One region of the Klebsiella electrica genome, then DNA from elsewhere that is predicted to be linked to it. Evidence: predicted binding sites of a transcription regulator. Region 1 holds the regulator's gene; each other region holds the start of a gene.
What was found. The regulator sigma-54, encoded in region 1, starts transcription at its own class of promoters, with help from an activator protein. The targets are predictions, from matches to a motif close to GTTGGCACANNTTTCGCTNT.
Positions count from the first base shown of each region.

Region 2: a site for sigma-54 is predicted at 1,125-1,144, ahead of glnA (glutamate--ammonia ligase). Genes of this name have one in related genera too.
Region 3: a site for sigma-54 is predicted at 1,327-1,346, ahead of norV (anaerobic nitric oxide reductase flavorubredoxin). Genes of this name have one in related genera too.

Region 1 is NZ_CP041247.1:501,996-504,272, forward strand. Features, by position in the region: gene ptsN (PTS IIA-like nitrogen regulatory protein PtsN) at 1-398, opposite strand, end outside; gene hpf (ribosome hibernation promoting factor) at 471-758, opposite strand; gene rpoN (RNA polymerase factor sigma-54) at 781-2,214, opposite strand; gene lptB (LPS export ABC transporter ATP-binding protein) at 2,262-2,277, opposite strand, start outside.
Region 2 is NZ_CP041247.1:5,196,075-5,198,351, forward strand. Features, by position in the region: gene typA (ribosome-dependent GTPase TypA) at 1-853, opposite strand, end outside; gene glnA (glutamate--ammonia ligase) at 1,232-2,277, shown strand, end outside.
Region 3 is NZ_CP041247.1:1,031,893-1,034,169, forward strand. Features, by position in the region: gene norV (anaerobic nitric oxide reductase flavorubredoxin) at 1-1,281, opposite strand, end outside; gene norR (nitric oxide reductase transcriptional regulator NorR) at 1,469-2,277, shown strand, end outside.

The DNA of each region.
Region 1 (2,277 bases):
TCCGCCAGCCGTTTGGCAACCAGCGAGAGCGTATGCAGATGGGTTTTGGTCTGATCGGCCGGAACCAGAAGCGCAAACAGCAGATCGACCGGCTGGTTGTCGATGGCATCAAATGCGATCGGTGTCTCCAACTGGACAAACACGCCGACGGCGCGCAGCGTATCCTCTTCGAGTTTACCGTGCGGAATAGCAATCCCGTTGCCAATCCCGGTACTGCCCATTTTCTCGCGGGTGAGGATCGCCTCAAACACCACCTGCGGCGGCAAACCTAACTGTTTCGCTGCCAGCTCACTGATGATTTCCAGCGCGCGCTTTTTGCTCTGGCAGTGAACCTGGCTACGGGTACATTCCTGATTAAGGACATTGCTCAGTTGTAGAGCCGAATCGTTGTTCATCATAATTTCACCTGAGCGCGTCCCTTGCCGGCTACCGATAAAAGCCAGCAGCAGGCAAGGGCGACGCCCGGACAATTAGTGTTGTTTTAGTTTATCTTTATGTTTTGTTAGCTGTCTTGCCAGCTTATCGATGAGTCCATCGATAGCGGCATACATATCCTGCCCTTCCGCACTGGCATGGATTTCGCCACCGTTGACATGCAGATTGGCGTCCGCAATTTGCGTCACCTTCTCTACTTTTAACACAATATAGACCTGATTGATCCTGTCGAAAAACTGCTCCAGTTTGCTGAACTTCGCATTAACGAATTCACGCAGTGCAGGGGTTATTTCGACGTTGTGTCCTGTAATGTTGAGCTGCATAGTGTCTTCCTTATCGGTTGTATCAAACCAGTTGTTTACGCTGGTTAGATGGCGGAATGGATAAAGACTCTCGGTACTTAGCGACGGTACGACGTGCCACCATAATACCCTGTTCAGACAGGAGGGTGGTCAGCTTACTGTCACTCAACGGCTTCGCGGGATTCTCCGCGGCGATTAACTTCTTCACCAGCGCCCGAATGGCCGTCGACGATGCCTCGCCGCCGCCCTCTGTATTGACGTGGCTGGAAAAGAAATATTTCAGCTCAAAAATACCGCGCGGACTGTGCAGATATTTTTGGGTGGTCACGCGTGAAATAGTGGATTCATGCATTTCGACGGCCTGGGCGATATCGGCCAGTACCATCGGTTTCATGAACTCCTCTCCTTGTTCGAAGAAGGACTGCTGCTGTTCAACGATGCAGCGGCTAACGCGCAGCAGCGTATCATTGCGGCTTTCCAGACTCTTGATTAGCCAGCGAGCCTCCTGCAGGTTGCTGCGGATAAACTGGCTGTCTGCATCATTGCGCGCGCTGTTGCCCATGGCCGCATAATGCTGGTTGATCTTCAGGCGTGGGATGCTGTCGGAGTTAAGCTCCACGACCCAGCGGCCGCCGACCTTACGTACCAGTACGTCGGGAATGACGTATTCCGGCTCGCCGGTCTGGATCGACTGACCGGGGCGCGGATCGAGCGACTGGATCAGATTAACCGCCTCTTTCAGCACCTCTTCTTTCAGTCGGGTGACGCGCATCAGGGAGCGGAAATCGTGGTTGGCGAGCAGATCGAGATGATCGCTGATGATAAGCCGGGCTTCTTCCAGCCACGGCGTCTCTTTGGCATATTGTGAAAGCTGAACCAGCAGACAGTCGCGCAGATCTTTTGCCGCGACGCCGACCGGGTCAAAGCGCTGGATGCGCTTAAGTACCGCTTCAACTTCTTCGAGACCAATTTCGTCATCGTCGATACTCTCGACAATATCTTCCAGCCGAATGGTGAGGTAGCCGGTGTCATCGACGGCATCGACAATCGATGTGGCAATCGCGCGATCGGTGTCGGTAAACGGCGTCAGTTCAACCTGCCACATCAGGTAATCCTGCAGGCTTTGGGTCGTTTCGCCTTGATAAACAGGCAGCTCGTCGTCCTGGTAATCAACGCCGTTCCCGGACGGCGTGCCGGCGGTGTAGATTTCATCCCAGCTGGCGTCGAGCGGCAGCTCTTCCGGCATATCTTTTTGTTCAAGAGCGTCGACGGTGTCCAGCGATTCGCGGTCCTCAACCTCTTTGGTTTCTACCTCATCGTGAAGATCGGTTTGCTCAAGCAGCGGATTACTCTCCAGCGCCTGCTGGAGTTCTTGCTGGAGTTCTAACGTGGACAGCTGCAGCAAGCGAATAGCCTGTTGCAGTTGTGGCGTCATGGCAAGCTGTTGGCTTAGCCTTAATTGCAAACCTTGCTTCATATTCAGGGCTAATATCTCCGGCTAAAACGTCTGTAACCTCTACCCTATCAGAGTCTGAAGTCT
Region 2 (2,277 bases), 570 kb from region 1:
AGATGTTCAGTTCGCCCAGACCGGTGATCGCGATGATATCGCCCGCTTCAGCAATATCGCTGTCGATACGCTCAAGGCCCAGGTGGGTCAGAACTTTACCCACTTTACCGTTACGGGTTTTGCCTTCGCTATCAATGATAGTGACCTGCTGGTTTGGCTTCACTTTACCGCGTTTGATGCGGCCGATGCCAATGACGCCAACGTAGTTGTTGTAGTCCAGCTGGGAGATCTGCATCAGCAGCGGGCCATCAAGGTCAACGTTCGGCGCCGGAACACGATCGACGATAGTCTGATACAGCGGAGTCATATCTTCAGCCATATCTTCGTGATCCAGACCCGCAATACCGTTCAGCGCAGAAGCGTAAACGATCGGGAAGTCCAGCTGTTCGTCGGTAGCGTCGAGGTTAACGAACAGGTCGAATACCTGATCGACAACCCAGTCAGGGCGCGCGCCAGGACGGTCAACTTTGTTGATAACGACAATCGGCTTCAGGCCATGAGCAAAGGCTTTTTTGGTCACGAAGCGCGTCTGCGGCATCGGGCCGTCAAATGCGTCAACCACCAGCAGCACAGAGTCAACCATGGACATGACACGCTCAACCTCACCTCCGAAGTCGGCGTGCCCAGGGGTATCAACGATGTTGATACGGTAGTCATTCCATTTGATGGCGGTGTTTTTCGCGAGGATAGTAATCCCACGCTCTTTCTCCAAATCGTTGGAGTCCATCACTCGTTCTTGAGTTTCGGCACGCGCATCGAACGTACCGGATTGCTGCAGCAGCTTATCAACCAGGGTAGTTTTACCATGGTCAACGTGCGCGATGATGGCGATATTACGCAAATTTTCGATCACAACTTTGCCTCAGGCATTAGAAATAGCGCGTTATTGTACACGGATTAATCGCAGTACAAAACAGGATCACAAACATCCTCCGCAAACAAGTATTGCAGAGTTTCTTTGTGATCGCTTTCACGGAGCGTTAAAAGGGTTATTCAAGGTCAATTGCACCAAATTAGTGCCCAACGTTCACGCAATTGCACTATATTGGTGCAATGCATTCATAATGGTGCAGCCCTTTTGCACGATGGAGTGCATGATAACGCCTTTTGGGGGCAATTTAAAAGTTGGCACAGATTTCGCTTTATATTTTTTAAGGCAACAACGCCACTTTTCGTAGTTAAAAAGTTTTCGTTTCCACGACGACAATGACCAATCCGGGAGAGTTTAAGTATGTCCGCTGAACACGTTTTGACGATGCTGAACGAGCACGAAGTGAAGTTTGTCGATCTGCGCTTCACCGATACCAAAGGTAAAGAACAGCACGTCACAATTCCTTCTCATCAGGTAAATGCCGAATTCTTCGAAGAAGGCAAAATGTTTGATGGCTCCTCGATTGGTGGCTGGAAAGGTATTAACGAATCTGACATGGTTCTGATGCCGGATGCGACCACTGCGCTGATCGACCCGTTCTATGAAGAACCGACTCTGATCATCCGCTGCGATATCCTGGAACCAGGCACGCTGCAGGGCTACGACCGTGACCCGCGCTCCATCGCAAAACGCGCTGAAGAATACCTGCGCTCTACTGGCATCGCAGACACCGTTCTGTTTGGGCCAGAACCAGAATTCTTCCTGTTCGACGATATCCGTTTCGGCGCCTCTATCTCTGGCTCCCACGTGGCTATCGACGACATCGAAGGCGCATGGAACTCCTCCACCAAATACGAAGGTGGTAACAAAGGTCACCGCCCAGGCGTGAAAGGGGGTTACTTCCCGGTTCCGCCGGTTGACTCCTCTCAGGACATCCGTTCTACCATGTGTATGATCCTGGAAGAAATGGGCCTGGTTGTTGAAGCTCACCACCACGAAGTGGCTACCGCGGGTCAGAACGAAATCGCGACCCGTTTCAACACCATGACCAAAAAAGCGGACGAAATTCAGATCTACAAATACGTTGTGCACAACGTTGCACACCGTTTCGGTAAAACCGCGACCTTCATGCCGAAACCAATGTTCGGTGACAACGGTTCCGGTATGCACTGCCACATGTCTCTGTCCAAGAACGGCGTTAACCTGTTCTCTGGCGACAAGTATGCAGGTCTGTCTGAACAAGCGCTGTACTACATCGGCGGCGTTATCAAGCACGCTAAAGCGATCAACGCCCTGGCAAACCCGACCACCAACTCCTACAAGCGTCTGGTCCCGGGTTATGAAGCACCGGTCATGCTGGCTTACTCCGCCCGTAACCGTTCCGCTTCCATCCGTATTCCGGTAGT
Region 3 (2,277 bases), 530 kb from region 1:
CATCGACGGGCCGAGATCGGCTGCTGCTGCACAGGCGCAGTTTTCTTGTTCCGGCGCGGTTTGTACTGCGGCGACCGGCAGCGGCGAAAGCGCCCACTGGCGGGCAATTTCACGGCCGTGTTCGCGGCACAGCTCCAGCGCGTCGAGGTCCGGGCGCCATTTGGCCTTCAGGCTCAGCGACATTTCAAAGCCGGCATCCTGTAAGCGGGTGGACAGGCGATCGACCGCACCGCCGCTCCAGCCGTGAGAGCCGAAGGCGCTGGCGCGCTTATTGCGAAAACGCAGGCCGGTCATCTCTTCAACCAGTCCGGCGATTTTCGGCATCATCACATTATTCATGGTCGAGGTGCCGACCAGCACCCCTTTTGAGCGGAAGACGTTGGTCAGGATTTCGTTTTTATCGCTACGGGCGACGTTGAAGATTTTCACCGCCACGCGCGGGTCCATGTCGGTAATTCCCTGGGCTATCGCATCGGCCATCATGCGGGTATTGTTCGACATGGTGTCATAGAAGAGCGTGATGCGGTCTTCCTGGTAATCGGCGGCCCATTTCAGGTACAGCTCAACGATTTGCGTCGGGTTGTCGCGCCAGACCACGCCGTGGGAGGTGGCTATCATGTCGACCGGCAGGTTAAAGCCGAGGATTTCGGTGATTTTTGGCGTCACCAGGCGGCTGAACGGGGTCAGGATGTTGGCATAGTAGCGCTGACACTGCTCGAACAGCTCGCTCTGATCGACTTCGTCATTAAACAGGTGCTCGTCGCAGTAGTGCTGGCCGAAGGCGTCGTTGCTGAACAGCACCGCATCGCCGGTCATATAGGTCATCATGCTGTCCGGCCAGTGCAGCATCGGCGTTTCGACGAAGATCAGCTGCTTGCCGTTACCGATGTCGAGGCTGTCCCCGGTTTTCACCACCTTAAAGTTCCACTCCGGGTGATGGTGATGGCCGGTTATGGAGTCAATGGCGTTGGCGGTGCAGTAAATCGGCGTATCCGGGATACTGTTCATCAGCTCGGTCAGCGCGCCGGCATGGTCTTCTTCCGCATGGTTAATCACGATGCAGTCAATATCGGCAAGATCGATCTCGCTACGCAGGTTCTGCACGAACTCGCGGCTGAATTTATGATCGACGGTATCAATCAGGATATTTTTCTCTTCACGGATGAGATAGCTGTTGTAGCTACTGCCGCGCAGCGTTTTGTATTCAGTACCGTGAAAATCACGCACTTCCCAGTCACGTTGGCCAACCCAATGAATATTATTTTTAACCACAACAGACATAGCCACCTCAATTAATTCAGCGTGTTCAGATAAGATGAATTGCTTATATCAAGTTGCATGCCAACTTTTTAATTTATTGATTTTAAATGTTTTTATATTTTCTTCTTAAAGCGGTTGATGTCAAAATGACAATGGTTAAAATAGTCGTTATGACAATGATTAATGTCAAAATGACAATGGGGCTGCAATGAGCTTTTCCGTAGAGGTACTGGCGAAAATCGCCATTGATTTACAAAGCGATATTGGTCACGCCGACCGGTTCTCGCGTTTGATAGCCACCCTGCGGCAGGTGCTGGGATGTGATGCCTCGGCGCTGCTGCGCTACGATGCCCATCAGTTTGTGCCGCTGGCGATCGACGGACTGGCTCAGGATGTGCTGGGGCGACGCTTTGCATTGGCCGGGCACCCGCGGCTGGAGGCGATTGCCCGCGCGGGGGACGTCGTGCGCTTTCCGGCGGACAGCGATCTGCCCGACCCTTATGACGGGTTGATTCCCGGCCAGGAGAGCCTCAAGGTTCACGCCTGCGTAGGGCTGCCGCTGTTTGCCGGACAAACCCTGATAGGCGCTTTGACTCTCGACGGGATGGACGCCGACCGTTTCGATAGCTTCAGCGATGAGGAGCTACGGCTGATTGCGGCGCTGGTGGCAGGGGCGCTGAATAACGCGCTGCTCATTGCCCGCCTCGAAAATCAGAACGTGCTGCCGGAGGCGAGCGCGAGCTATACGCCTCCCGACCGCCAGGAGATTATCGGCCTGTCGGCGCCGATACAGCAGTTGAAAAAAGAGATCGATATCGTCGCCGCGTCGGATTTGAACGTGCTGATTAGCGGAGAAACCGGCACCGGCAAAGAGCTGGTGGCGAAAGCGGTCCATCAGGGATCGGCGCGGGCGGCCAATCCGCTGATCTATCTGAACTGTGCGGCGCTGCCGGAGAGCGTGGCGGAAAGCGAGCTGTTCGGGCATGTGAAAGGGGCGTTTACCGGGGCTATCAGCAA